2 linked regions of the Sagittula sp. P11 genome follow. The protein of the gene in region 2 interacts with the protein of the main gene of each other region in a pairwise test. Links are inferred from orthologs where the notes say so. Each region holds a gene or a part of one and is shown on either strand. Other genes may lie near its edges.

What was found.
Region 1: the proteins of ftsZ (region 2) and CDO87_RS04205 interact in binary tests that used the Escherichia coli proteins (3 or more experiments, as listed by UniProt). The link is inferred for Sagittula sp. P11 from one-to-one orthologs.

The regions. Positions count from the first base shown.
Region 1 is NZ_CP021913.1:864,208-876,149, reverse strand. Bases 9,152-11,942 are described here. They hold CDO87_RS04205 (rod shape-determining protein), read right to left. Parts: upstream 11,175-11,942; coding sequence 10,128-11,174; downstream 9,152-10,127. Other genes in these bases: CDO87_RS04200 (FAD-dependent oxidoreductase), read left to right, coding at 11,748-11,942; mreC (rod shape-determining protein MreC), read right to left, coding at 9,152-10,042. Also shown: CDO87_RS04255 (acyl-CoA dehydrogenase family protein), read left to right, coding at 1-1,125; CDO87_RS04250 (phosphotransferase), read left to right, coding at 1,165-2,187; CDO87_RS04245 (PaaI family thioesterase), read left to right, coding at 2,180-2,581; gph (phosphoglycolate phosphatase), read right to left, coding at 2,881-3,522; rpe (ribulose-phosphate 3-epimerase), read right to left, coding at 3,519-4,211; CDO87_RS04230 (glyoxylate/hydroxypyruvate reductase A), read right to left, coding at 4,292-5,224; rod shape-determining protein RodA, read right to left, coding at 5,332-6,471; mrdA (penicillin-binding protein 2), read right to left, coding at 6,632-8,548; CDO87_RS04215 (rod shape-determining protein MreD), read right to left, coding at 8,545-9,087; more of mreC, read right to left, coding at 9,089-9,151. UniProt on the Escherichia coli protein: Forms membrane-associated dynamic filaments that are essential for cell shape determination. Acts by regulating cell wall synthesis and cell elongation, and thus cell shape.
Region 2 is NZ_CP021913.1:3,478,781-3,495,134, forward strand. The notes cover bases 4,642-7,568. They hold ftsZ (cell division protein FtsZ), read left to right. Parts: upstream 4,642-5,248; coding sequence 5,249-6,889; downstream 6,890-7,568. Other genes in these bases: CDO87_RS16990 (hypothetical protein), read right to left, coding at 4,642-4,803; lpxC (UDP-3-O-acyl-N-acetylglucosamine deacetylase), read left to right, coding at 7,422-7,568. Also shown: murB (UDP-N-acetylmuramate dehydrogenase), read left to right, coding at 1-608; CDO87_RS16975 (D-alanine--D-alanine ligase), read left to right, coding at 894-1,808; CDO87_RS16980 (cell division protein FtsQ/DivIB), read left to right, coding at 1,796-2,695; cell division protein FtsA, read left to right, coding at 2,727-4,055; more of CDO87_RS16990, read right to left, coding at 4,426-4,641; more of lpxC, read left to right, coding at 7,569-8,351; CDO87_RS17005 (outer membrane protein assembly factor BamD), read left to right, coding at 8,584-9,438; DNA repair protein RecN, read left to right, coding at 9,475-11,127; CDO87_RS17015 (FAD-binding oxidoreductase), read right to left, coding at 11,335-12,708; CDO87_RS17020 (chloride channel protein), read left to right, coding at 12,853-14,460; CDO87_RS17025 (SH3 domain-containing protein), read right to left, coding at 14,658-15,482; CDO87_RS17030 (hypothetical protein), read left to right, coding at 15,710-16,354. UniProt on the Escherichia coli protein: Essential cell division protein that forms a contractile ring structure (Z ring) at the future cell division site. The regulation of the ring assembly controls the timing and the location of cell division.

The sequences.
Region 1 (11,942 bases), 2.6 Mb from region 2 along the record:
ATCGGCAAGCACCCCCAGGGCCGGTTCCACCACACCGACCGCCAGCTCGAGATCCTGAACGGGCTGAAGGCCAAGGCGCGTGAGCGCGGGCTGTGGAACTTCTGGCTGACGGACTCCGACCGTGGTTACGGGCTGACGACGGTCGAATACGCCTACCTTGCCGAGGAGATGGGCAAGGTCGGCATCGCGGCGGAGGTCTTCAACTGCAACGCCCCCGACACCGGCAACATGGAGGTCCTCGAACGCTACGGTGAGGACTGGATGAAGGACCGCTGGCTGGCGCCGCTGCTGGAGGGAGAGATCCGTTCTGCCTACGTGATGACGGAGCCGGACGTGGCCTCGTCCGACGCGGCGCAACTGGCGTTCTCCGCCCGCAAGGACGGCGACGATTACGTGCTGAACGGCGAGAAGTGGTGGATCAGCGGTGCGGGCGACCCGCGCTGCGGGCTGTATATCCTCATGGCCTGCACCGACCCGGAGGCGGCCAAACACCAGCGCCACACGATGTTCGTGATGGACCCGGACACGCCCGGGATCGAGGTCCTGCGGCCGATGCAGGTGTTTGGCGCGGATGACGCGCCGCATGGCCATATGCACCTGCGTTTCACAGATGTGCGCGTCCCGGCAAGGAACATCGTGCTGGGCGAGGCGCGCGGATTCGAGGTGGCGCAGGGGCGGCTTGGCCCCGGCCGCATCCACCATTGCATGCGGGCGATCGGGCAGGCGGAGAAGGCGCTTGAGATGATGTGCCGCCGCGGTCTGGCGCGGGAGGCCTTCGGCAAGAAGGTCGCGGAACTGGGCGCCAATTTCGACATCGTCGCCAATGCCCGGATGGAGATCGAGATGGCGCGCCTGCTGTGCCTGAAGGCGGCGTGGATGATGGACACGGCGGGGGTACGGGCGGCGCAGCCGTGGATCTCGCAGATCAAGGTGGTGGCGCCCCTGATGGCGGGCAAGGTGATCGACGAGGCGATGCAGATGCACGGTGCTGCGGGAATCAGCCAGGATTTCGACCTGGCGCATATGTGGACGCATGTGCGGACACTGCGCTTTGCCGATGGCCCGGATGCGGTGCACCGCCGGCAGGTGGCGCGGGCCGAGCTGAAGAAGTACCGCAATGATTGATCGCGTCAGGGTTGTGTCGCAACGGTGCGGGTTGGCCGGATGACCGAAGAGGAACTCGCCCGCGTGGCGCGGTGGATGGCGGAGCATGTGCAGGGGTTTGAACCACCGCTTCGCGCCGAGAAGTTCGCGGTGGGGCAGTCCAACCCGACCTACCGGCTGACCTCGCCCTCGGGGTCCTACGTGCTGCGGCGCAAACCGCCGGGGCAGCTGCTGAAATCGGCCCATGCGGTCGACCGGGAATACCGGGTGCAGCGCGCGCTGCGCGACACCGCCGTGCCGGTCCCGAGGATGTATGCGCTCTGCGAGGACGAAGCCGTGCTGGGCGTTGCATTCTACGTCATGGACCACGTGACCGGGCGCAACATCGTCGACCCCTCCATGCCCGGTGAGACGCCCGCGATGCGCGGGGCGGTCGTGGCGGAGATGGGCCGCGTGCTGGCGGCCATCCACGCGGTGGAGCCGGAGGCGGTGGGGCTGGGGGATTTTGGCCCGCAGGGCAACTACTTCGCGCGGCAACTGGGCCGCTGGGCCAAGCAGTACGAGGCTTCGGCGACGGAGGCGCAGCCGGACATGGACCGGCTGGGAGAATGGTTGCAGGGCGCCCTGCCGGAGGACGACGGCCAGCGGACGCTGGTGCATGGCGACTACCGGATCGACAACCTGCTGTTTGCGCAGGACCGGGCGGAGTGCGTGGCCGTGCTCGACTGGGAGCTGTCGACGCTGGGCCATCCCTTTGCCGATCTGGCCGGGGTGATCCTGCAATGGCAACTGCCGCCGGGCGCGGAGGGGCGGGGCCTGAGGGGCATCGACCGGGCGGCGGCGGGGCTGCCGTCGGACGAGGGTTTCATCGCCGGATACTGCGCCGCACGGGGCATCGCGGTGCCGGGCGACTTCGGGTTCTACGTGGCCTTCTGTGCCTTCCGCATGGCGGCGATCCTTCAGGGGGTGAAGAAACGGGCGCTTGACGGCAACGCGGCGAACCCGGAAAAGGGTTTGAAACTGGGTGCTTACGTTCCCGAATTCGCAAGACTTGGATGGGACGCACGGCATGCCTATGGATGACGACATTCGCGAAGGCCCTTACGCCTTTTCCGCACTCCTGGGGATGGAGATGGCGGACTGGCGGCAGGACTATGCCCGGTTCGAACTGCCCTTGGCGGACAAGCTGATGAACCGGCACGGCAATCCGCATGGCGGGGTCTATGCCTCGTTGCTGGATACGATCATGGGCTATGCCGGGTGCTGGACAGGCGACAGGGACCGTCGCCAGATGTGCCTGACGCTCAACCTGAACGTGCAATTTATCTCGCGCCCGAAAGGCAAAATGCTGATCGGAGAGGGCTTCCGGACGGGGGGCGGGAAGAGCACGTTCTTTGCCGAAGGGGTGCTGAAGGACGAGACCGGAGAGGTCGTCGCCAAAGGCACCGGCGTCTTCCGGTATCGCCGGGGAGCGTGATCCGGGACCGGTTCCTGACGGTGCGCGCGTTGTGGTGAACGGGGCGCGCGCCGGGCAGATCTTGTGGGCCATGCGCTGCCGCGGCAGCCGGGTTAACGGCGGATCGGACGCGTTTACGGAAAATTATGGGGTGAACCGGCCGGTTGAGGGGGTCGAAACGGCCGGTTGGTAACCTTTTGGCCCGGGCAGGCCGGTGCCGCTGTTGCGGTGCGGATTCTCCCGTTAACCGGGGACATCGGGGCAGGGGTGGCCAACCCGGCCCGCCGGGCCGGAACGCCCACCCTACGCCGTCGACCGCCTTACCAGAGCGTCGCGAAAAGGTCCGGGGCCCGGGTCCAGTCGGAGAAGAGCGCCACATGCGGCAGCGCCTCCGGCGGGGCGTTGCGGTAGCCTTCGGTGAACAGCACGAAGGGCACGCCCGCCGACTGCGCCGTTTCGCAATCGGTTTCGCTGTCGCCCACGTAGAGCGCCTGCGCCGCGCCGCCGAGCGCCGCCATCAGCATGGCCGGATCGGGCTTGCGCGTGGGCAGGCTGTCGCCGCCGATCACGATCTCGAAGAACGGCGCGAGGCCGGTGTCGCGGATCGCGGTCTCGGTCGCGGCAAAGGGCTTGTTTGTGCAGAGCGTCAGCCGGTGGCCCGCCGACCTGAGCGCCTCCAGCGCCTCCGGCACGCCCGGGTAGAGGCAGGCGGGATCGCTGGGGGTCGTCACGTAGTGGTGCATCGTCCGGTCGTAGAGCGCCTTGTGGTGGTCCGGCGCGGCGCCGACATGGGCCAGCACGCGCTCCACCAGCACCGGCAGGCCGCGTCCGACGAAGCCCGGCGTCTCTTCCACGGTGATCGTCGGCAGGCCCAGCTCGGAGAGCGCCTGCGCCACGGCGGCGTGGATGTGGGGCACGCTGTCCATCAGCGTGCCGTCGAGGTCGAAGGCGATGGTCTTCACGCCGCGGCCGTCCCGGCGACGGAGGCGCGGATGGCGCGGATGTTCTCGCCGTAGGGGGCGGGGTTCTCGACCGAGCCGCCCCTGAACACCGCGGACCCGGCGACCAGCACGTCGGCGCCCGCCTCGACCACCAGCGGCGCGGTCTCCGGCGTCACGCCGCCGTCGATCTCGATATGGATCGGGCGGTCGCCGATCATCGCGCGCAGGGCGCGGATCTTGGCGGTCATGTCGATGAACTTCTGCCCGCCGAAGCCCGGGTTCACGGTCATCACGCAGACGAGGTCGGTGAGGTCGAGCAGGTGTTCCACCGCCTGTGCCGGGGTGCCCGGGTTCAGCGCCACGCCGGCCTTCATGCCCGCCGCGCGGATCGCCTGCAGCGTGCGGTGGGTGTGGGGGCCTGCCTCGACGTGGGCGGTCAGGATGTCGGTGCCCGCATCGGCGTAGGCGTCGATGTAGGGGTCGACCGGCGCGATCATCAGGTGCACGTCCATCACCGTCTTCACGTGCTTGCGGAAGGCCTTCACCGCCGGGGGGCCGAAGGTGAGGTTGGGCACGAAGTGGCCGTCCATCACGTCGACGTGGATCCAGTCGGCGCCCTGCGCCTCGACCGCCCGGATTTCGCGCCCGAAGTCGGCGAAGTCGGCGGAAAGTATGGAGGGGGCGATCTTCACGCTGCGGTCGAAGGACATGGGCGGCTCCTGTGCGGGGGCGGAGGTGGGCGGTTCCGGAGGGGTTTGCCGGAGGGTTTTGGACGGGGGGCGGGGCCGGGTCAATAGCCGGCGCTGCGGTCGACCTCGTGCAGGAGCGGGGCACCGGATTCCGACCGGGCGATGTTGCGCGCGATGACGCGGGCGGCGCTGTCGGGCCGGGTGGTGGAGGCGATGTGCGGCGTCACGGTGACGCGCGGGTGCGCCCAGAAAGGATGGTCCTGTGGCAGCGGTTCGGTCCGGAAGACGTCGAGGGTGGCGTGGGCGATCCGTCCCTCGTCCAGTGCGGCGAGAAGCGCGTCGTCGTCGATCAGCGGCCCGCGCCCGGGGTTGAGGATGACCGCGCCCTGCGGCAGGCGGGCCAGCCGTTCCGCGTTCAGGAGGTCGGTGGTGGCGGGCGTGTCGGGCAGCAGCAGGACGAGGATCTGCGCGCTGGAGAGCGCCGCGTCGAGGCCGTCCTCGCCGTGGCTGGTCAGCACGCCGTCGAGGTCCTTGGGCGTGCGGCTCCAGCCGGTGACGGGGAAGCCCAGGGCGGCGAGCTGCGCGGCGCAGGCCTGCCCGAGGGCGCCGAAGCCGAGGATGGTGACGGGCCGGTCCTTCGAGAGCGGCGGCGGGGTGGTGTCCCAGATGCGGTCGGGGTTCACGATATGCGCGTCCATCCCGAGGTGGTGGCGCAGCACGTGGCCGGTGACCCATTCGACCATGCCCTGGGTCAGGCCCTCGTCGTCGACCATGCGCGCCAGCGGCACTTTCAGGGTGGGGTTGCCCACCACCTGCTCGACCCCGGCCCAGAGGTTCAGCACGGCCTTCAGCCGGGTGAAGGGGGTGAAGTCCTGCACCGAGGCGTTGGGCGCATAGACGATGTAGTCGACGGTTTCCGGCGGCAGGTCGGTGCCCAGCGTGTGGTCGAGGCCTTCGGCGGCGAGGGCGTCGCGCAGGGGGCGTTCGTAGTCGTCCCACTTCTCGGAGCGGGCGGCGAAGAGGATGTTCGGCATGGATGACCTTTCGGAGGCGGGACAGGGCCCGGTTCGTTCAAGGTGAAGCAGGAAGCGGGGCCGGGGGCAACCCTAAGCGGGCCCCCGGCGCCGGTCTCGGCGCGGTCTCAGCGCGGGCGGTGGACGTGCGCGCTTTGCACCAGGCCGAAGGCGATCATCAGCACCAGCATCGCCGAGCCGCCGTAGGAGACGAGCGGCAGGGGCACGCCCACGACGGGCGCGAGGCCCATGACCATCGACATGTTCACGGCGAAGAACAGGAAGAAGGTCATGCCGATCCCGAGGATCATCAGCGAGGAGAAGCGGTCGCGGTTCTGCAGGGCGGCGACCACGCAGAAGAACAGGATCAGCGCGTAGAGGATGAGCAGGGAGATGCCGCCGACGAAGCCGAATTCCTCGGCCAGCGTGTTGAAGATGAAGTCGGTGTGCTTCTCGGGGAGGAAGTTCAGGCGGCTCTGGGTGCCCTGCATGAAGCCGCGCCCGGTCCAGCCGCCGGAACCCATGGCGATCTTGGCCTGGGTGATGTGGTAGCCCGCGCCCAGCGGGTCCGACGAGGGGTCGAGGAAGGTGTCGATCCGCCGGAACTGGTAGTCCTTGAGGAGCTGCCAGTCGGTGCCGCGGCTCTTGAACACCGCCCAGACGGTGCCGACGCCCGCGGTCAGCACGGTGGCGAAGTAGAGCCAGTGCACGCCTGCGAGGAACATCATCAGCCCGCCCGCGATCATCAGCAGAAGCGCGGTGCCGAGGTCGGGCTGGGTCAGCACCAGCGCGGTGGGCGCGAGGATGATGAAGATCGGGATCAGCACCCAGAGCGGGCGCGAGGTCTTGGACAGCGGCAGCCAGTCGTAATAGGCGGCCAGCAGGACGACCATGGCGACCTTCATCAGCTCGGACGGCTGGAGGCGCATGAAGCCCAGGTCGATCCAGCGCTGCGCGCCCATGCCGATGGCGCCGAAGAACTCGACCAGCAGGAGCAGGAAGAAGGCCAGCGCGTAGACCACGAGCGCCATGTTGCGCCAGAACCAGATCGGCACCATGGCCACGACGAACATCGCCGTGAGGCCGAGGATGTAGCGCTTGGCCTGCGGTTCGGCCCATGGGCTCCAAGAGCCACCGGCGACCGAATAGAGCATCAGGAAGCCGACACCGGCGACGGTGGTCAGCAGGATGATGAGCGGCCAGTTCAGGTGCAGGATCTTGCGCCAGCCGCTGGGGACGGTCTTTACGTTGTACTCGAGATAGGTCACGCGGCGCCCCCCTGTCCGGCGCAGGCGGCGCGAAGCCCCGCCCTACGCGGCGTGGCGCTGCCTGCGGGGGGGCATGCACGATCCGGCGCGCTGGGGCGCGCGTCAGCGCGGCGAACGGCCTCCGCGCCCGGCGCGGTCTGCGGAAACGCGGGCATCGGGGTCATGCGCGGCTCGGCTCCTCGCTCTTGCGGGCGCGGCGCTGGCTGGAGAGCTTTTCCTGCTGGGTCTTGATGCGGCCCCGGTCCTTTGCCGGGTAGGCGTCAAGCGGCGGGTCCTCTCCGTAGAGCGCCTGAAGCGTCACGTCGCGGGCGATGGGCGCGGCGGTGCGCGACCCGCCGACGCCGTGTTCCACCACCACCGCCACGGCGATCTTCGGGTTGTCGAAGGGCGCGAAGCTTACGAACAGCGCGTGGTCGCGGTCTTCCCACGGGTCGGCTTCGGTGGTGATGCGCGAGACCACCTGCGCGGTGCCGGACTTGCCCGCCATCCGCATGCCTTCGGCGATGATGCGCGATCCGTAGCCGGTGCCGCGCCGGTTGTTGGACACGGCGAACATGCCGCGCTGCACCTGCAGGAGGTGGTTCGGGTTCAGCCCGAGGTCTGTCCCCCCGCGCGAGGGCGTCTCCACCCCGTCGATGCTGCGCACCAGCCGGGGCGAGATCGACCGGCCGGTGGCCACGCGCGCGGTCATCACCGCCAGTTGCAGCGGCGAGGTCAGCACGAAGCCCTGACCGATGGCGGCGTTCACCGAATCGCCGATCACCCATTCCGCCCCGCGTTCGCGGACCTTCCACGCCTTGTCGGGCACGAGGCCGGAGGTGACGGCGGACATGGGGATGTCGTGCGCCACGCCAAGGCCCATGCGGCGGGCCATGTCGGCGATGCGCTCGATCCCCACCTTCAGCGCGAGGTCGTAGTAGAACACGTCGCAGCTTTCGCGGAGCGACTGTTCGAGGTTCATGTAGCCGTGGCCGCTGCGCTTCCAGCAGCGGAAGGAGCGGGAGCCGACCTCGTAATGGCCGGGGCAATAGACCGTGTCGTCGGGCGCCAGCAGGCCCGCGTCCAGCGCGGCGAGCGCCGTGACCATCTTGAAGGTCGAGCCGGGCGGATAGGCATCCTGCACCGTCTTCGAGGCCAGCGGCCGGTGGTCGTTGGTGTTGAGCGCGTTGAAATCCGTGTGGGAGATGCCGCGCACGAAAAGGTTCGGGTTGTAGGACGGCGCCGAGGCGATGGTCAGCACGTCGCCCTTTTCGAGGTCGAGCACCACGACGGAGGCGCTTTCCTCGCCGAGGCGCGCCTGGGTGTAGTCCTGCAGATCGGTGTCCACGGTGAGCTGGATGTCGGCGCCGCTTTCGCCCTCGCGCCGGTCGAGTTCGCGCATGACGCGGCCGACGGCGTTGACCTCCACCCGCTTCGCGCCGGCGGTGCCGCGCAGGTCCTCTTCGTGCCGGACCTCGACGCCGACCTTGCCGACCTGGAAGCGCGGGATGCGCAGCAGCGGCGGCGGGTCCTCGTAGCGGGCGAGGTCGCGTTCGGAGACCGGGCCGACGTAGCCCGCCACATGGGCAAACAGTTCCTTCTGCGGGTAGACGCGGGACAGGCCGACCTCGGTGGTGACGCCGGGCAGGGCGGGGGCGTTGACCGCCACCCGCGAGATGTCCTCCCAGCTGACCCGTTCGGCGATGGTGACGGGGATGAAGGGCGGCGTGCGCTCCATCTCGGCCAGGGCGCGGTTGAGGTCGTTCTCGTCCAGTTCGACAAGCTGGCCCAGGTGGGCGATCACGGTGGCCACGTCGCCCGCGTCCTCACGCGTGAGGGTGATGCGGTAGGTCGGTTCGTTGTCGGCGATGACCACGCCGTTGCGGTCGAAGATGCGCCCGCGCGACGGCGGGATCAGCCGGATGTTGATGCGGTTCTCTTCGGCCAGAAGGCGGAATTCGTCGGCCTGGTCGACCTGCATGTGGTGCATCCGCAGGCCGAGCGTGGTGACGAATCCAAGTTGCAGGCCACCGAGGACAAGCCCGCGGCGCGTGATGCGGCGGGCGGATTCTGCGGTCTCTTTCGGGCTTCGTCTCATAGGGTGCGTCCCGTGTGGTCGAATTCGCCGGGGGCGGTGCGGCGGACGCCGAAGGCGAGGTAGGACACCGCGGCCACCAGCGGGTAGGCAAGCACGGTCATACCATATTGCATCAGGGCGAGCGAAAGCATACCCGGCGAGATGATCAAGATCGCGAGAGTGAGCCTGTAAAGGACGGTGATCGCCAGCAGCGTGGCGGCGGCGGCGGCCCATTCGGTGGCGAAGGTGTTCTCGCGCAGTTGCCGGGCGCGGTTCTTGAGGAATTCCGAGGCGAGCAGCATCAGGAGCGCCCAGAGCCCGGGGGGCCGCTGGAACACCAGGTCGGCCAAGAGCATCACCCCGGCGATGGAGAGGGCGGGCACGTAATCGGGGCGGCGCAGGCACCAGGCGAAGGTCAGGGCGGTCAGGAAGTCCGGCCCGGCGATTCGCTGCGGCAGCATCTGCAGCGGCAGGAGGTGCACGAAGATCAGGAGCAGCGCCAGCGCCGGGTAGAGCGCGCGCATCGTCCAGAGGCGGGCGGGGCTGTGCTTCTCGGCCATGTCAGCCGTCCTGCCGGGTGTCTTCGCCGGTCTCCGTGCCGTCCTCGTCCGTGGGCGCGCCGTCCGCGGAGGGTGCGGGACCGGCGTCGGGCAGGTCCTCGGGCAGGATCAGGCCGGAGGGGTTGGCGACCCGGCGCGCGCCGTGGTCGCGCAGCACGCGCAGGAATTCGAGCCGTTCGTAATCCGCCGAGAGCCGCACGCGCAGGCGTCCGCCCGGGTCCTGCGCCACCTGTCCGATGAGCAGGCCGGGGGGGAAGACCTCTCCGTCGCCGGAGGTCACGATCCGGTCGCCGGGGCGCACGAGGTCGGGGTTCTCGAGGAAGTCGATGGGCGGGGCGGCGGTGTTGTCGCCGGTGATCAGCGCGCGCTGGCCGGATGGCTGGATCTCGGCCGGGATGCGGCTGGTCGCGTCGGTCAGCAGGATCACGCGCGAGGTGTTGCGCCCGACGCCCGAGATGCGCCCGACGACGCCGATGCCGTCCATGGTCGCCCAGCCGTCGACGATGCCGTCGCGGCTCCCGACGTTGATCAGCACCGACTGCCGGAAGGGCGAGCCGCTGTCGGCCAGCACCACGGCGGTGATGTAGGTCAGGCGCGGGTCGAGGCGGACGTTGTTCAGATCGCGCAGGCGGGCGTTTTCCTGTTCGAGCTGGAGCGCGGCCTCTTTCCAGGCGGTCATCTGGCGGAGTTCGCGGCGCAGTTCCTCGTTCTGGTCGGAGAGGCGCTGGTAACTCTGGAAATCGCGCATCAGCCTGATGGTGCCGGTGACGGGGGCCATGGCCCAGTCCATGTTGGGCACCACGCGGTCGATGACCTGCGCGCGGAAGCGTTCGACGCGCGGGCTGTCGATCCGCCAGACAAGGAAGATGCCGGACAGCAGGAGGACGAGGATGATCAGCAGCAGCCGTTTGAGCGGTGCCGTGAAATCGTCCGAGGATGAGCGGTCACTGGCCATGTCTCAGGGTACCGAAGGCCGGGGGCCTGTCGCAAGGCATGAGCGGCGCGCGATTTTTCCGGGGAAAAACCGCGCCACCCATGGATCAGCTGTCGTAGTCGATGGCGTGGCGGAGCTGCTTTTCGTACTCCAGCGCCTTGCCGGTGCCGAGGGCCACGCAGTTCAGGGATTCGTCGGCGATGGAGACGGCAAGGCCGGTCTGTTCGCGCAGCGCGAGGTCGAGGTCGCCAAGGAGCGCTCCGCCCCCGGTCAGCATCACGCCACGGTCGACGATGTCGGCGGCAAGGTCCGGCGGGGTCGCTTCGAGGGCGGTCATCACCGCCTCGCAGATCGCCTGCACGGGTTCCGACAGCGCCTCGGCCACCTGGGCCTGGGAGATCTCGGTTTCCTTGGGCACGCCGTTCAGGAGGTCGCGGCCGCGGATCTGCATGGAGGAGCCGCGCCCGTCGTCGGGCATCCGCGCCGTGCCGATGGAGGTCTTGATCCGCTCGGCGGTCGATTCACCGACCAGCAGGTTCTGCTGGCGGCGCAGGTAGTTGATGATCGCCTCGTCCATGCGGTCGCCGCCGACGCGGACGGAACGGGCATAGACGATGTCACCGAGCGAGAGCACCGCCACCTCGGTGGTGCCGCCGCCGATGTCGACGACCATGTTGCCGGTGGGGTCGGTGATGGGCATGCCCGCACCGATGGCCGCCGCGATGGGTTCGGCGATCAGGCCCGCCTTGCGCGCACCGGCCGACAGGACCGACTGGCGGATGGCGCGTTTTTCGACCGGCGTTGCGCCGTGCGGCACGCAGACGATGATCTTGGGCTTGGAGAAGGTCGAGCGGCGATGAACCTTGCGGATGAACTCCTTGATCATCGCTTCGGCGGTGTCGAAGTCGGCAATCACGCCTTCCCGCATGGGGCGGATCGCCTCGATGCTGCCCGGGGTACGGCCAAGCATCAGCTTGGCGTCCTCGCCCACGGCCAGAACCTTCTTTACGCCGTCCTTGATATGATAGGCGACGACGGAGGGTTCCGATAGGACGACACCCTTCCCCTTAACGTAAACCAGCGTATTCGCGGTTCCGAGGTCGATGGCCATGTCCGAAGAAAACATGCCAAGGAGCCGATCCATGCCAAACATTCCTACTGCCTCGCTGCCCTAAGGCTTTGCATCTCTGCGTGTCATTGCTCGAAGGGTCCGCGACTCCGAAAGGTGACGCGAACGTCGTCCTTATAGGCGTGGTGCAGCAGGGGCGAAAGGGGGCCTCCGGGTTGAATCAGCGGGGAATCGCCGCATGAGGGGCGCGGCGGTGGATAAGCCCGGGGGGACGCCGGCGTTGACCGAGGTTCGCGGCCACCGTCTCATTCCGCTTGTATTTCAAGGGCGTGATTTGTGACGGCGCGCAATGCAGCAGTGCCGGCCGGGCCCGTCATGGCGCGGCGCGCGGCGGCGGACCGTTGCCGGGACGATGACGGTTCGGTGATGCGGCGGAAGGCGGCGGGGGCGCAGCGGGCTTTGCATTGCGGGCGCCGGCGGGCGCGGGTGGCTCTTTGTCCGAGTCCCCGGGGAGTTGCGGGGGAGGGGCGGTCTGTCGCTCTCTGCCTCCGCTGTCGGTTTTGCGCGTCGACATGTCGGGTGGGCCGCGCGCCGGTTGCATGATCCGATAAAAAGGCGGGAAAGAATCCTTGCCCCGGACAGTGGAGTGCGCCCCCGATGAAGACCAATGTCAAAGCCCTAGTCGTCGGCGGTGGTGCCGTCGGCACCTCCATCGCCTACCACCTCGCGAAGGCGGGCTGGGACGATGTCATGCTGCTGGAGCGCGACGAGCTGACCTCCGGTTCCACATGGCACGCGGCGGGCCTGCTGCCGTATTTCAACATGTCGTATGCGACGACCCACATCCACGAC
Region 2 (16,354 bases):
GGGCGGCGCAGGCGGGGGTCGACCTGACCTTCCTGCGGACCATCCCCGGCAGCATCGGCGGGGCGGTCCGGATGAACGCGGGCTGTTACGGCTCCTACGTCGCCGATCACCTGGTGGAGGCGCGGGCCGTCACGCGGGACGGCGAGCTGGTGAGCCTGTCGCCCGACGCGCTTGCCTTCGGCTACCGGTCGAGCAACCTGCCCGAGGGCTGGGTGCTGGTCGAGGCGGTGTTCGAAGGTGCCGCGGGCGATCCGGAGGCGCTGGAGGCGCGGATGGAAGAGCAGCTGGCCAAGCGAGACGCCACCCAGCCGGTCAAGGAGCGCACGGCGGGCAGCACCTTCCGCAACCCGGCGGGCTATTCCTCGACCGGGCGGGCGGACGACACGCACGACCTGAAGGCGTGGAAGGTGATCGACGATGCCGGGATGCGGGGGGCCACGCGGGGCGGGGCGCAGATGTCGCCCAAACATTCGAACTTTCTGGTGAACACCGGCGGTGCGACGGCGGCGGACCTCGAAGGTCTGGGCGAGGACGTGCGCGCGAAAGTGCGCGAACAGTCGGGGATCGAACTGATCTGGGAGGTCATCCGGATCGGCGATCCGGGCTGATACGGCACGGTTTCCGGCGTTTCGGGTCGGATTGCGCCGGGCGGGCGGACTCTGCCGCCTGCTTTTCGGCAGCTTGGGGCCGAATCGTGAGGCCATAACCGCGAAAAAGAGTTTTCCAAGCCCGAATAAAGGCGTTACACTCACTACTTGCGGGGCTGTTGCGCCCACGCCAAAGGCGGACATTCCCGGCGGTCGAGACAACAACAGCGGACCGGCGGGACGCGACCACAGGCAGGTTGCATTACAAACATGGGGGTGAACCCCCGGGAAAAAGGCAGTTTTGGGATGTCGAGCAGGACACTCCCGAAAGTGGCGGTGCTCAAAGGCGGACCCTCGGCGGAGCGCGAGGTTTCGCTGGTTTCCGGACGGGAATGTGCCGCCGCTCTGAGGGGCGAAGGGTACGAGGTGATCGAACTGGACGCGGGGCCGGATGTGGTCGAACGTCTGAAGGAGATCGCCCCGGACGTGGTTTTCAACGCATTGCACGGGCGCTGGGGCGAGGATGGCTGCATCCAGGGCCTCCTGGAGTGGCTTCGGCTGCCCTATACGCATTCCGGCGTGCTGGCCTCGTCGCTGGCCATCGACAAGGAAAAGACGAAGGTGGCCTATCGGACGGCGGGCCTTCCGGTTGCGGAAAGTTTTCTCGCGACCAAGGCGGAGGTCATGGCGGCGCACGTCATGCCGCCGCCCTACGTGGTCAAGCCCTACAACGAGGGATCGTCGGTCGGCGTCTACCTCGTCCACGAGGAGGCCAACGGGCCGCCGGTGCTGGACGACAAGATGCCCGAGCGGGTCATGGTCGAACAGTTCGTGCCGGGGCGGGAGCTGACCGCGACCGTCATGGGCGGGCGCGCGCTTGGCGTGACGGAGATCCTGACCGACGGCTGGTACGACTACGACGCGAAGTACAAGGAGGGCGGGTCGCGGCACATCTGCCCGGCGGAGCTGCCGCAGGAGATCAACGACGCCTGCATGGACTACGCGCTGCGCGCCCACGAGGCGATCGGCTGCCGGGGCGTGTCGCGCACCGATTTCCGCTGGGACGACACGCAGGGGCTGGCCGGGCTGCGGCTTCTGGAGACCAACACCCAGCCGGGGATGACGCCGACCTCGCTGTCGCCGGAACACGGGCAGCTTGCCGGCATGAGCTTTGGCCAGTTCTGCGCATGGATGGTGGAGGATGCCTCATGCGACAGATAAACGTGCCCGAGACCGACACCGGAATGGCGCGGCTGGACCCGCGCATGAGCCGGATGAAGTACCGGCTGGAGCGGCTGATGCTGACGCCGCTGTTCCGCTTTTCGCTGCGGGTGGTGCTGCCCTTCGCGCTGGCCTTTGGCGGCGTGACGGCGTGGTTCTCGGTCGAGGCGAACCGCACGGCCTTTACCTTGATGGTGGCGGACGTGCAGGCGGCGGTGCAGAACCGCCCGGAATTCCAGGTGAAGCTGATGGCGATCGACGGCGCGACCGAGGCGGTGGCCGAGGCGATCCGCGCGGAACTGGCGCTGAACCTGCCAATGTCGAGCTTCGACATCGATCTGGACGAGATGCAGCTGAAGGCGGGGGCACTGGACGCGGTCAAGAAGGTCGACCTGCGCATCCGGCAGGGCGGCGTCCTGCAGATCGACGTGGTGGAACGTGTGCCGGCGGTGCTGTGGCGCGGCCCCGAGGGGCTGGTGATGCTGGACGAGACCGGCATGACGGTCGGCCCGGCGGCGTCGCGGGCGGAACGCGTGGACCTGCCGGTGATCGCGGGCGAGGCAGCGGAAGAGGCGGTGCCCGAGGCGCTGCGTCTCTGGGCCGTGGCCGGGCCGCTGAAGGAGCGTCTGCGCGGGTTCGAACGGATCGGCGCACGGCGCTGGGACGTGGTCCTCGACCGCGACCAGCGGATCATGCTGCCCGACAAGGGGGCCGTGCAGGCCCTCGAACGGGTGATCGCGATGGCGATGGCGCCGCAGGTGGACCTGCTGGCGCGCGACCTCGTGGCGGTGGATCTGCGGCTGCCCCGGCGGCCGACGATCCGGATGAGCGAACATGCCACCGAAGAGATGTGGCGTATCAAGTTGATAGAGGCAGGCCAGCAATGATGTTCCGGCAGACTTCGGAGGATGATGGGCAATGATCGAACTGTACGAGTCCCAGCGGGCGATGCGGAACATGCGTCGCGCGGCGATGCAGCGGGGTGTGATCGCCATCCTGGATGTGGGCACGTCCAAGATCGCCTGCCTCGTCCTGCGGTTCGACGGCACGGAAACGCGCGACGACGGCATCGGGCCGCTGGCCGGTCAGTCCGGGTTCCGGGTGATCGGCGCGGCCACCACACGGTCGCGCGGCGTCCGCTTCGGCGAGATCAGCGCCATGGGCGAGACCGAGCGCGCGATCCGCACCGCCGTGCAGGCGGCGCAGAAGATGGCGGGCATCCGGGTCGACCACGTGATCGCGGCATTCTCGGGCGCCGATCCGCGCAGCTACGGGCTGGCCGGGCAGGTGGAGGTGATGGGTGTCACCGTCGACGAGCAGGACGTGGCCCGGGTGCTCTCGGCCTGCGACGTGCCGGACTTCGGCCACGGCCGCGAGGTGCTGCACGCGCAGCCGGTGAACTTCGCGCTGGACCACCGTTCCGGCCTGATCGACCCGCGCGGGCAGATCGGCACGGAGCTGTCCTGCGACATGCACATGCTGACGGTCGACGCGCAGGCGATCCAGAACCTCGCGCATTGCGTGAAGCGCTGTGACCTCGAACTCGCCGGGCTTGCGTCCTCGGCTTATGTGTCGGGCATCGCGGCGTTGGTGGAGGACGAGCAGGAGCTGGGCTCTGCCTGCATCGACATGGGCGGCGGCACGACCGGCATCTCGATCTTCATCAAGAAGCACATGATCTATTCCGACAGCGTGCGGATGGGCGGGGACCACGTGACCTCGGACATCTCCATGGGGCTGCAGGTGCCGATGGCGACCGCCGAGCGGATCAAGACCTTCTACGGCGGCGTCGAGGCCACCGGCATGGACGACCGCGAGATGATCGAGTGCGGCGGCGAGACCGGCGACTGGGAACACGACCGCCGGACGGTGAGCCGGGCGGAACTGATCGGCATCATGCGGCCGCGCGTCGAGGAGATCCTCGAGGAGGTGCGGGTGCGGCTGGACGCGGCGGGCTTCGACCATCTGCCGTCGCAGCAGATCGTGCTGACCGGCGCGGCCTCGCAGATCCCGGGGCTGGACGGTCTGGCGTCGAAGATCCTGCGTCAGCAGGTGCGGCTGGGCCGTCCGCTGCGGGTGCACGGGCTGCCGCAGGCGGCGACGGGTCCGGGGTTCGCCGGGGCCGTGGGCCTGTGCCTCTTCGCGGCGCATCCGCAGGACGAATGGTGGGATTTCGAGATCCCCGTGGACCGTTACCCGGCACGCTCCTTCAAGCGCGCCGTCCAGTGGTTCCGCGACAACTGGTGACAGGATTTTCTCCGAGAAATCCTGTCACGGCCGGAAGGTCATGTTTCCGCAAGGAAACGTGACCCCGGCACGGTGACATTCCGGGTGGGCCGTTCAGGATTTTCTCCGAAAAATCCTGTCACGGCCGGAAGGTCATGTTTCCGGCAGGAAACGTGACACCGGCACGGTGACATTCCGGGTGGGCCGTTCAGGATTTTCTCCGAAAAATCCTGTCACGGCCGGAAGGTCATGTTTCCGCAGGGAAACGTGAGACCGGAGCAGGGACGGTTCGGACGGGGCGCACAGGATTTTCGTCGAAAATCCTGTTGCCTCGGTGCTGTCACGCCCGCGGTGCAAGCGTGACGCCACAGGCGCTTCGGGAACGCCGCAATCAGCCGCTGATCGTGTAGGTGAAGGACGTGCCGTCGTCCTTCGACATGGTCACGGTGTTGCCGCTGAAGGTCACGCCACGGCAGCCGGTGCCCGCCCATTCGGCGGGTTCGGTCAGGGTGCGGCACCACTTGCCGTCCCGGATCTCCCAAGTGCCGCGGGTGATCTCGCCGGTGCTTTCCTTGCCGAGCAGCCGGCCGTCGGCGGTCAGGGCCATGGTGGACTCGGCGTTGGCGAGCGTCTTGCCGGCCAGCCGCCCCCTGAGTTGCAGGTCGGCCTCGGTGGGGGCTGCGGCCTCGGGCGCTGTGGCGGGGACCGGGGCGGTGGTGCAGGCGGTCAGAAGACAAATCGGCAGCGCCATAAGGGCAAATCGCGTCATGATATGGTCCTTTGTTCAATGAAAACGGAAAATGTCGTGCTTTCACGCCTACAACAGGCCACCGCCGCGTTCAAAAATTTTTTGGCGGGAGAGGACATTTCGCCCCGTGACAGAACCCGTCCGCCCTGTTAACAAGCATGTGGATAACAGCGGGAAATCCGCGGCCGGAGGATCGGGCAGGATCCTTGAAACACCACAGTTGAGTCGCCGCCCTGCGGGTGGTGGCTTTGTCGTGCTTGTGCCAAGTATGCCGCGGACCACACGATATCGCGCTTTCGGCGAATACTCGCGGAAATGGGCCGGAAATGTGGCATATTTGGTGGATAACTGCTGATTTTTGCGTGACGATCGGGGTTGCAGTGAGTAAACTGAACCCTAACAGGCCAACGACGTGCCTGGACGGGTCGAAAAGACACACACGACAAGAACACAGGCGGACGACACCATGGCACTGAACCTATCCATGCCCGGACAGGATGAATTGAAGCCGCGCATCACGGTCTTTGGCGTGGGCGGGGCAGGCGGCAACGCTGTCAACAACATGATCGAAAAGAACCTCGAAGGCGTGGACTTCGTGGTGGCCAACACCGACGCACAGGCGCTGCAGCAGAGCATGTCTCAAAGCCGCATCCAGCTGGGCGTGAAGGTGACCGAGGGCCTTGGCGCAGGGGCGCGGGCATCGGTCGGCGCGGCGGCCGCCGAGGAGTCGATCGAACAGATCGTGGATCACCTCGCCGGCGCTCACATGTGCTTCATCACGGCGGGCATGGGCGGCGGCACCGGGACGGGTGCGGCGCCGATCATCGCTCAGGCAGCACGTGAACTTGGCGTGCTAACCGTCGGCGTTGTCACGAAACCTTTCCAGTTCGAAGGCGCCAAGCGGATGCGCCAGGCAGAGGAAGGCGTCGAGACGCTGCAGAAGATGGTCGACACGCTGATCATCATCCCGAACCAGAACCTCTTCCGGCTCGCCAACGAGAAGACGACCTTCACCGAGGCGTTCTCGATGGCCGACGACGTGCTGTATCAGGGCGTCAAGGGCGTGACCGACCTGATGGTCCGTCCGGGCCTCATCAACCTCGACTTCGCCGACGTGCGCGCGGTCATGGACGAGATGGGCAAGGCGATGATGGGCACCGGCGAGGCCGAGGGCGAAGATCGCGCGATCCAGGCGGCCGAGAAGGCCATAGCGAACCCGCTGCTGGACGAGATCAGCCTCAAGGGCGCCAAGGGCGTGCTGATCAACATCACCGGCGGCGCGGACCTGACCCTGTTCGAACTGGACGAGGCGGCGAACCGCATCCGCGAGGAAGTGGACCAGGACGCCAACATCATCGTCGGCTCGACGCTGGACGAAGGCATGGGCGGCCTGATGCGCGTGTCGGTCGTGGCGACCGGCATCGATGCGTCGGACAACGTCGGCGACATGCCGGTGCCGCGCCGCAAGCTGTCCCAGCCGCTGCGCCAGCAGGAAGCGGAAGCCGCACCGGCCCCCGCTCCGCAGCAGCGCGCCCCGGAGCAGGTCGTCGCACAGACGGCGCCCGCAGCGCAGCCTGTGCAGGCGCCGCTGTTCGGTGAGCTGGACGCAGAGCGCGCCGCAGCCCAGGACGAGATGGAAGACATCTTCGAGGACGAGGCGCAGACCCCGGCCGCCCCGGCGATGCAGGACGACGGCCTTCCGCCGCCGGCCTACCAGCCGCAGGTCGCCGATTTCCGTCCGCAGCCGGACAGCATCGAAGCCGATCCGAACGATTTCATCGCACCGCGCAAGCCCGCCCCGGGCGTGCCGAGCCCGGACACGCTGGACCGCCTGAAGGCGGCCGCCGCCCGGACCCGCGAAGAGACTGTCCGCCAGCACGGCGCCATCCCGGCGCATGCGTCGGAGGAGAAGCCGCGCTTCAGCGTCAACTCTCTGATCGGCCGGATGACCGGGCACGGCTCCGAGAACGCGCAGCCGCAACAGCAGCCGGCACGCCGCCAGCCGCCGATGCAGGCGCAGCGTCCCGCTCCGGCCCCGGCGCCCGAGGCCGATCCGGAAGAAGATCGCATCGAGATCCCGGCCTTCCTGCGCCGCCAGGCGAACTGAGGCGGACACGGCACTACCCTCGGCCCGCCCGAGACCCTCGTGGACGGCGCCCTCTGGCAACAGGGGGCGCCTTTCCTTTTTCTTTACCTTTGTGTGGGTGCCTGTGTGGCCGGGCGGGCCGCGTTAACGCGAAGGTCGCGGCCTAAATCCCTGACGCGTCTCGGGCTTCTTCCGGTGGCGCTTCGGGAATCATGAGGTGCGGGGCAGGTTGACGTGAATGGCGGTAACGGACCGGCCGATCCACGGTTTTTCGCGCGGTCCCGGCGCCCTTTTGCAACAAAGGTGCAAAATCGCGGTCACATTGGCGGCGCAGGCGCCTGATAAAACCGCGCTCAAGCAGGGATATTTCCCCATGCATTCCAGAGGGTTGCCCGGAGTGTGCACCTGCAGCGGCGGGGGGGCGCCTAGGGGGGCGGGGGGATGTTTCACTCGGTTACAATCTTTGATTTGAGACCGGAGCCGCCTGCGCTTTATCCCATTGTACAAGGACGCGCCTGTCAGACGGTGCGCATCACAAATTCGGGAAGTCGACGTGCAAACAACCATCCGCTCAGCGATCAGCTTCGACGGCATCGGCCTGCATTCCGGCCGACCCGCGCGCCTGACCATCCGTCCGGCGGTGGTGAACCGTGGCATCTGGTTCAAACGTACCGACGTCGACCTTGGCGACACGATGATCCCGGCGCGCTGGGACAACGTCGTGCGCTCTCCGCTCTGCACGCTGATCCAGAACCGGGCGGGTGTCTCCGTCTCGACCGTGGAACACGTCATGGCGGCGCTGGCCGGTTGCGGCGTGCACAACGCGCTGGTCGAGATCGACGGCCCCGAGGCGCCGATCCTCGACGGGTCGAGCGTGCCTTTCGTGCGCGGCATCCTGAACGTGGGCCTGCGGGCGCAGGGCGCCCCCGTGCGCGCCATCGAGATCCTGAAGCCGGTCACCGTGGAAACCCAGGGCGGCTGGGCGCGCCTGTCCCCGTCTAAGACCGGGCAGGGGCTCGACATGGTGTTCCGCATCGACTTTGCCGACGCGGCCATCGGTGTGCAGGAAAAGCACCTGAACCTCGCCAACGGCACCTTCGTGCGCGAGTTGAGCGACTGCCGCACCTTCTGCCGTGCCTCCGACGTGGACGCGATGCAGAAGGCGGGCAAGGCGCTTGGCGGCACCTACGAGAACGCCGTCGTGGTCGATGGTGACAAGGTCCTGTCGCCGGGCGGTTTCCGTCACGCCGACGAGGCCGTGCGCCACAAGATGCTGGACGCGCTGGGGGACCTGGCGCTGGCCGGTGCGCCGATCCTTGGCCTTTACGAAGGGCACAAGGCCGGTCACGCCATGACCAACGCCCTGCTGCACGCGCTGTTCGCCGATGCACAGGCCTGGCGCTTCGTGGACTGCGACGCGGCGACCGCGGCGACGCTGCCGGGCGCAGGTGTCGTGCTGGACGAGATCCCGGCCGTCGCCTGACCCGCTTATCCACATCAACGATGACGTATATGTGTACTGCGCCGGTTGGAGAAACCGGCGCTTTCCACATCTTGCGGAATGCCCTTGCGTCCACCGGCAATATCTTGCGATGGATTGGCGGGGGCACCGCCAATAGGGCGTTTTGCCCGCTGATTTTCTGTGCTAGACCCTGCGCAACGGGGCCTTTATGCAGGTTGGCGCAAAGGGTTCGAAAAGAACGAAGGACGGTGTCATGACAGGGGGCAGATCGCGGGCTTTGGTGTTCGGGGTGAGCGTAGCGGCTCTGCTGTTGTCGGGCTGCGGCGAACTCAAGCGCAAGGACATCGGGCCGGACGGCCAGCCGCTGGAAACCTACACGGCCAAGCAGATCTACGAGCGCGGCGAATACGAGATGTCGCGCAAGGACTACGAGGACGGCGCGTTCTATTTCGGCGAGGTCGAGCGGCTTTATCCCTATTCGGACTGGGCCAAGCGTGCGCTGATCATGCAGGCCTATTCCTACCACAAGAACAAGGACTACGAGAACGCGCGCGCCGCGGCGCAGCGCTATATCGATTTCTATCCGGCGGACGACGACGCGGCCTATGCGCAGTACCTGCTGGCGCTCAGCTACTACGACCAGATCGAGCTGGTGGGCCGGGACCAGGGCCTGACGTTCCAGGCGCTGCAGGCGCTGCGCGCGGTGATCGAGCGTTATCCCGACAGCGAATACGCGCGGTCGTCGATCCTGAAATTCGATCTCGCCTTCGATCACCTCGCCGGCAAGGAGATGGAGATCGGGCGCTACTATCTGAAGCGCGACCACTTCGGCGCCGCCATCTCGCGGTTCCGCGTGGTGGTGGAGGACTTCCAGACCACGACCCACACGCCGGAGGCGCTGCACCGGCTGGTGGAGGCCTACCTGTCGCTGGGTCTGGTGGAAGAGGCGCAGACGGCCGCCGCGATCCTCGGTTACAACTACCAGTCGACCGACTGGTACGAGGACAGCTACGCGCTTCTGACGAAGCAGGGGCTGGAACCGCGTGCGTTCGAAAACAACTGGCTCGGCAAGGTCTATCGTCAGATGGTGCGCGGCCAGTGGCTTTGAGGGGCGGTGGGCTGAACACCCACCCTACGGCTGGACATGCTTCGGGCGCTTGAAATCCGCGACATGCTGATCATCGACCGGCTGGATCTCGACTTCCAGCCCGGTCTCAACGTGCTGACCGGCGAGACCGGGGCCGGGAAGTCGATCCTTCTGGATTCGCTGGGATTCGTGCTGGGCTGGCGCGGGCGCGCCGAACTGGTGCGCGCGGGCGCCGAGCAGGGCGAGGTCGTGGCGGTCTTCGACCTTGCGCCGGACCATGCGGCGCGCGGCGTGCTGGAGGAGGCCGGGCTGCCCGCGGGCGACGAGCTGATCCTGCGGCGGGTGAACACGGCGGACGGGCGCAAGACCGGCTGGGTCAACGACCGGCGGGTGTCGGGCGACGTGCTGCGGCAACTGTCGGACACGCTGGTGGAACTGCACGGGCAGCACGACGACAAGGGCCTGCTGGACCCCAAGGGGCATCGCGCGATCCTGGACGACTACGCCGGGGCCGATGACCTGCAGGCGGAGGTCCGGGAGGCCTGGCGCGCGCTGGCGGCGGCCCGGAAGGGGCTTTCGGACGCGCAGAAGGCGATGGATGCGGTGCGCGCCGAAGAGGGGTTCCTGCGCCATTCCGTGGCCGAGCTGGATGCGCTCGCCCCCGAAGAGGGCGAGGAAGAGGCGCTGGATTCGCAGCGCCGGACGATGCAGGCCGCCGAGAAGATCCGCGAGGACATCGCGCAGGCCTCTGCCGCCTTGGGATACGAGGGCGCGGAGGGCGCGATGTCGGGCGCGCTGCGCTGGCTGGAAGGGGCTGCGGAGAAGGCGTCGGGCCGGCTTGATGCGCCGATCGAGGCGCTGGTGCGCGCCATGGCGGAGCTGGACGAGGCGGCGCGCGGGGTGGCGGATTGCCTCGAGGCGCTGGATTTCAATCCGGCAGAGCTCGAGTCCTGCGAGGAAAGGTTGTTCGCGATCAGGGGGCTGGCGCGGAAACATCAGGTGATGCCCGACGAGTTGCCGGGGCTGGCCGCATCGCTGTCGGAACGGCTGGAGGCGCTCGACGCGGGCGAGGCCCGGCTGGGCGAGTGGCAGAAGGCGATCCGCGACGCGGAGGCGCGGTTCGACGATGCGGCGGGCCGGCTGACCGCCCTGCGCCGCGATGCCGCCCGGCGGCTGGACGCGGCGGTGGCGGCGGAGCTGGAGCCGCTGAAGATGGGCCGCGCGGTGTTCGAGACGGAGGTGGCAGAGGCCACGGCCGGGCCGGAGGGCCGCGACGCGGTGACCTTCCGCGTGGCCACCAACCCCGGCGCGCCTGCCGGAGCGCTGAACCGCATCGCCTCGGGCGGGGAACTGTCGCGGTTCCTGCTGGCCCTGAAGGTCGCGCTGCACGTGCAGGCGGGGCAGGGCGTGACGATGATCTTCGACGAGATCGACCGCGGCGTGGGCGGGGCCACCGCCGACGCGGTGGGGCGGCGCCTGAAGGCGCTGGCCGATGGCGGGCAGGTTCTGGTGGTGACGCACTCGCCGCAGGTGGCGGCGCTTGGCGCGCACCACTGGCGCGTGGCGAAACGGGTCGAGGACGGGATGACCCTGTCGGAGGTCGTGGCGCTGGACGCGGGCGCGCGCGAGGCGGAACTGGCGCGGATGCTGTCGGGCGACACGGTGACGGACGCGGCGCGGGCCGCGGCACGGTCGCTGCTGGCAGGCTAGGCGCGGCCTCCGGGCGCCCCGACCGGCGACCTTGCGGTCCCCGGCGGCCCACCCTCCCGGCCACGCCCCGGCCTGGCGTGGCACCGGGTGAGGCGCGGACAGGCTGTCATCTTGCACAACGCGCTTCGCGCGGACCCCGGCATGCCGGCCCCGGTGCCCTCTGCATTGCGGACACCGCGTTTCCCGTCCGTCGAGGGCAGGGGGCCGTCAGTTGCCGGGCACCAGCTTCCCGGGATTCATGATGCCCGTGGGGTCGAGCGCGTTCTTCAGCATGCCCATGACGGTCCAGGCGGCGCCGTGCTCCGCCTCCATGAAGGGTTTCTTGCCGACGCCCACGCCATGTTCGCCGGTGCAGGTGCCGCCGAGGCGCAGGGCGCGTTCGGCCATGCGGGCGGAGATCCCCTTGGCCTCGTCGAGGTCGGAGGGCTTGTCGGGGTCCAGAAGCAGGATGGCGTGGAAGTTGCCGTCGCCCACGTGGCCGAGGATCGGCCCGCTGATGCCGGAGGCGGCGATGTCGGCCTGCGTTTCCTCGACCGCGCGGGCGAGTTCGGAGATCGGCACGCAGATGTCGGTCACCACGGCACGGGCGCCGGGGCGCGAGGCGAGGATCGCGTAATAGCCGTTGTGCCGCATCGCCCAGAGCGCGTTGCGCTCCTCGGTCCGCGAGGACCAGCGGAAGGCGGAGGCGCCGTGGTCGGCCACGATCTCGGCAAAGCGTTCGGCGTCCTGCGCGGTCGATTCCGGCGAGCCGTGGAATTCCACCATGAGGTGCGGCTGTTCGGCCATGTCGGCGCCCGCGTAGGCGTTGAAGGCGCGCGCGGTGGCGGCGCAGGCGAACTCGATCCGGGCGAGGGGGAGGCCCATCTGGATGGTCTCCATCACCGCGGTCACGGCGGAACCCATGTCGGGAAAGGCGCAGATGCCCGCGGAGATCGATTCAGGGATGCCGTGCAGGCGCAGGGTCAGCTCGGTCACGAGGGCGAGGGTGCCTTCGGAGCCCACGAGCAGTGCGGTCAGGTCGTAGCCGGCGGAGGACTTGCGCGCGCGGGTGCCGGTGCGAATCACGGTGCCGTCTGCCAGCACCGCCTCGAGCGCCAGGACGTTGGAGCGCATGGTGCCGTAACGGACGGTGGTGGTGCCGGAAGCGCGGGTCATCGCCATGCCGCCGATGGAGGCGTTGGCGCCGGGGTCGACCGGGAAGAACAGGCCGGTGGCGCGCAGCTCCTCGTTCAGGGCCTCGCGGGTGACGCCGGGCTCTACGGTCACGTCCATGTCGGCGGGGCGGATCTCTGTCACCCTGTTCATGCGGGTGAAGTCGACCGAGACACCGCCGCGCAGCGCCTGGGTCTGCGCCTCGAGCGAGGTGCCCGCGCCGAAGCCAACCAGCGGCACGCCGTGGGCGTGGCAGATCTGCGCGATGCGCGACACTTCGGCGGTGTTTTCGGGATATGCGACCGCATCGGGGGCGATGGGCGGGAAATAGGACTCCGATCCGGCGTGGGCATCCAGATCGGGCTTGGACCGGCTGAGACGTTCGCCTAGGAAGGCCTGCAAGTCGTCGAGCGCCTGTTCGATAGGCATCTTGGTCTCCGGTGAGTGACAGGAGGCCACCTTACCGGGCGACGCGGGGCGGGGAAACCCGCGGGTTTGGAGGAGAAGGCCGTGCCGGGCGTATTCGCGCAACACCTTGCCACCATCAGGGGCGACTTTTCGCGCGGCTGGGACATGATCCGTCACAACGGGCCGGGACAGGTCAGTTTCTGGTTCATCGCGCTGTTCCTCGGCATGGTGTCGGGCTTTGCCGCCATCGGCTTCCGCTTTGCGGTCGAGACCCTGCAGGCGGCGGTCTACGGCACGCGCGACGTCAACATGCTGGCGAGCTGGGCAGGCGAGCTGCACTGGGCCTGGGTGCTGGTGATCCCGGTGCTGGGCGGCATCGCGGTGGGGGCGCTGTTGCAGAAGTTCACGCCGGACGGGCGGGTGCGGTCGGTCGCCGACGTGATCGAGGGCGCGGCGCTGAACGACGGCCGGGTGGAACGGCGCGCCGGCGTGGTCTCGGTGCTCTGCTCGTGGATCACGCTGTCGACAGGCGGCTCCACCGGGCGGGAGGGGCCGGTGGTGCACATGGCCTCGCTGGCGGCCACATGGGTCGCGAACCGGATGAAGGTGGACGGCATCACCGGGCGCGACCTTCTGGGCTGCGCGGTGGCGGCGGCGGTCTCTGCCTCGTTCAACGCGCCGATTGCCGGGGCGCTGTTCGCGCTGGAGGTGGTGCTGCGGCACTTCGCGCTGCACGCCTTTGCGCCCATCGTGGTGGCGAGCGCGGCGGGAACGGTGATCAACCGGCTGGTCTATGGCGACGTGACGGAGTTCACCCTGCCGGGGACGACGGTGGTGGAGTTCTACCTCGAGTTGCCGGCGTTTTTCCTGCTGGGGCTGGTCTGCGGGATCGTCGCGGTGATGATGATGCGGGCGATCTTCTTTGCCGACGACGTGGAGACGGCGCTGCAGAAGAAGCTGGGGCTGCCCTACTGGCTGCGCCCGGCGGTGGCGGGGCTGCTGCTGGGCGGCATCGCGATCTTCTATCCGCATATCATCGGGGTGGGGTACGAGACGACCTCGCGCGCGCTGACCGGCAACCTGCTGATGTGGGAGGCCGTGGTCTTTGCGGTGATCAAGGTCACGGCGGTGTCGATCACCATGGCGGGCCGGATGGGCGGGGGGATCTTCTCGCCTTCGCTGATGGTGGGGGCGCTGGTGGGGCTGGCCTTCGGCCATGTCGCCACGGGGATGGCGCCGGACATGTCCTCGGCCTTCACGCTCTATGCGCTGGCGGGGATGGGCGCTGTGGCGGCGGCGGTGCTGGGGGCGCCGATCTCGACCACGCTCATCGTCTTCGAGCTGACCGGGGACTGGCAGACGGGGCTTGCGGTGATGGTGTCGGTGTCGATGTCGACCGCGCTGGCGAGCCGCGTGGTCGACCGGTCGTTCTTCCTGACGCAGCTGGCGCGGCGCAAGGTGCAGCTGGCGGCGGGACCGCAGGCCTACCTGCTGGCGATGTTCCGGGTGCAGGGGGTGATGCGCAGGCCCGACGACGAGCGCGCCGCTGACGAGGAGGCCTGCCTGAGGATGATCGAGCGCGAGCTGTTCGTGCAGGCGACGGCGACGCTGGAGACCGCGCTGCCGATGTTCGACCGCTCCGGCGTGGCCTTCCTGCCGGTGGTGAAGATGGAGGACGGGGTGCCGGTGTTCCAGGGCGCGCTGTTCCACGTCGACGCGCTGAAGGCCTACAACCGGGCGCTGGCGGCGACGGCGGAGGAAGAGCATTCCTGAGGGGTTTCGCCTGCGCGGTGCGCAGGCGACCCGCCGGGGCTGCGCCCCCGGCGCGGGGGGCTGTCTGCCCCCCGGACCCCCCGAAGGTATTTGTGCCAAGATGAAGGGGGCGGGGCCATGGTGCCCCCCGGATGCGGAAACGCCCCCGCGGGAGATCGCGGGGGCGTTTTTTTTTGGTTCCGGTCTCTGGTCCGGGATCAGCGGCGCATGGTGTTGACGATGCAGCTGTCGAGCCGGTCGATGCGGACGAAGGCGCAGTTGGCGAGGATGCGGGGGAGGTCCTCTGCCTCGACCACGATGGAGCCGTTGTGGCGCTGCGGTTCGCGGCGCGGCTGCGGTTCCGGGCGCGGGGCGAGCGGCTGGCGGGTCTGCGACAGGTAGGAGGAGTGGGCGTAGCCGGTCCGGCCGTCCTCGTGCCGGATCAGGTACCAGGTCTGGCTGTCGTCCAGCACGCGCACGCTGCTGCCCTGGGTCATGGTGTCGATCACCGGGAAGTTCGTGCCCGGGCCGTCGCGCAGGTTCAGGGCACCGGCCTGCGGCGCGTTGATGTAGAGCTGCGGGAGCTGGTCGAGCGGCACGTCGGCGTGGCGGCGGTCATTGTTGCGGTAGCGCGTGTCGTCACGATCCCTGTAGGCGGAGCCGTCTCGATCCCTGTAGGCGGAGCCGTCGCGATTGCGGTAGCCGGAGCTGCCGCGGTCGATCTCGCCCGAGTAGAGCGAGTGATCGCGGCGCGAGGCGATGTCGTCGTCGCCGGTGCGGCGCGGGCGCGGTTCGGTTGCCGAGAGATAGCGGGCGGCGGCGAAGCCGGTGTTGCCGTAGGCGTCGCGCACCCGGAACCAGTTGCCGTCCTCCAGCACCGTCACGCGGGAGCCGTGCGGCATCTCCCGGACCACCTCGTAGGAGGTGGAGGGGCCGGTGCGCAGGTTGAGGAACCCGTCTTCGGGCGCGTTGACCCAGGCCTGCAGCGCGGCGGCCTGGCTGGCGGCGAAGAGGGCAATGAACAGGGCGATCAGGCGGGTCATGAACGGTCCTCCGGTGGCATCGGTTCTGTTGGCAGACGCCGTCAACATGGGGGCGCATCCCTCTGTTATGCAATAACGCGCCGTCGTCAGCGAATGTTCCGGGGGTCTGAGGAGGGCCCCGGAGGTAGGGAAACAAGGGGCTTGACGGGGTTTGACCGGCTTTGGCGCTTGCCGGAAGGGAAAGCCGTGCTTACCCTTCGTGTCATTGCAGAACAGGATATTTTCCGATGTTCAGAGTTTCGGACGACCAGATGCAGGGCTTTGCCGACATGGCGCGCAAGGCCGAGCACCGGCGCCTGTTGCGGCGCCTGCGGGAGGAACAGCCCGAACTGACCCTGCGCATGGGGCCGGGCGGGGCGGACGAGCTTGTCACCCATATCGTCGAGCGTGCCCGGGCCTTCGCCTTCGAGGAGCCGCGCGCGCTGGACTTCTTCCTCGACGCGGTGCTGGTCCTCGGGCTGGAGTTCGACCGCGACCGGCGGGTGCCATGGGCGGGCGCCAACCTTGCGGCGGAGGAGCTGGCCCTGCCGCGGCGGCTGATGAACCTGCGCACCGGGCTGGAGCGGTTCGAGACGGCGGTGATGACCGCGCGTCCCGCCGCCTGTGCGCGGCTGGCGGCGCTGGAGCCGGGCGCGCTGCCGGATGCGACGCGGGATGCCGATGGCTTCTGGCGGCTGGTCGACGCGGTCTGGCCGGAGCTTTATGCCAGGCTGAACAAGCTTTACGTGAACGGGCTGCTGCTGGCCGCGCGCGGCGTTGCGGAGCATTACCGCACCGGGCCGGAGGGGGTCGCGCCCGCCTGCCTTGCGCAGCTGTTCATGGGGGTGGGCTGCTTTGCCGATCCGCAGTGGCGGCACGTCCTGTCGGGGGTG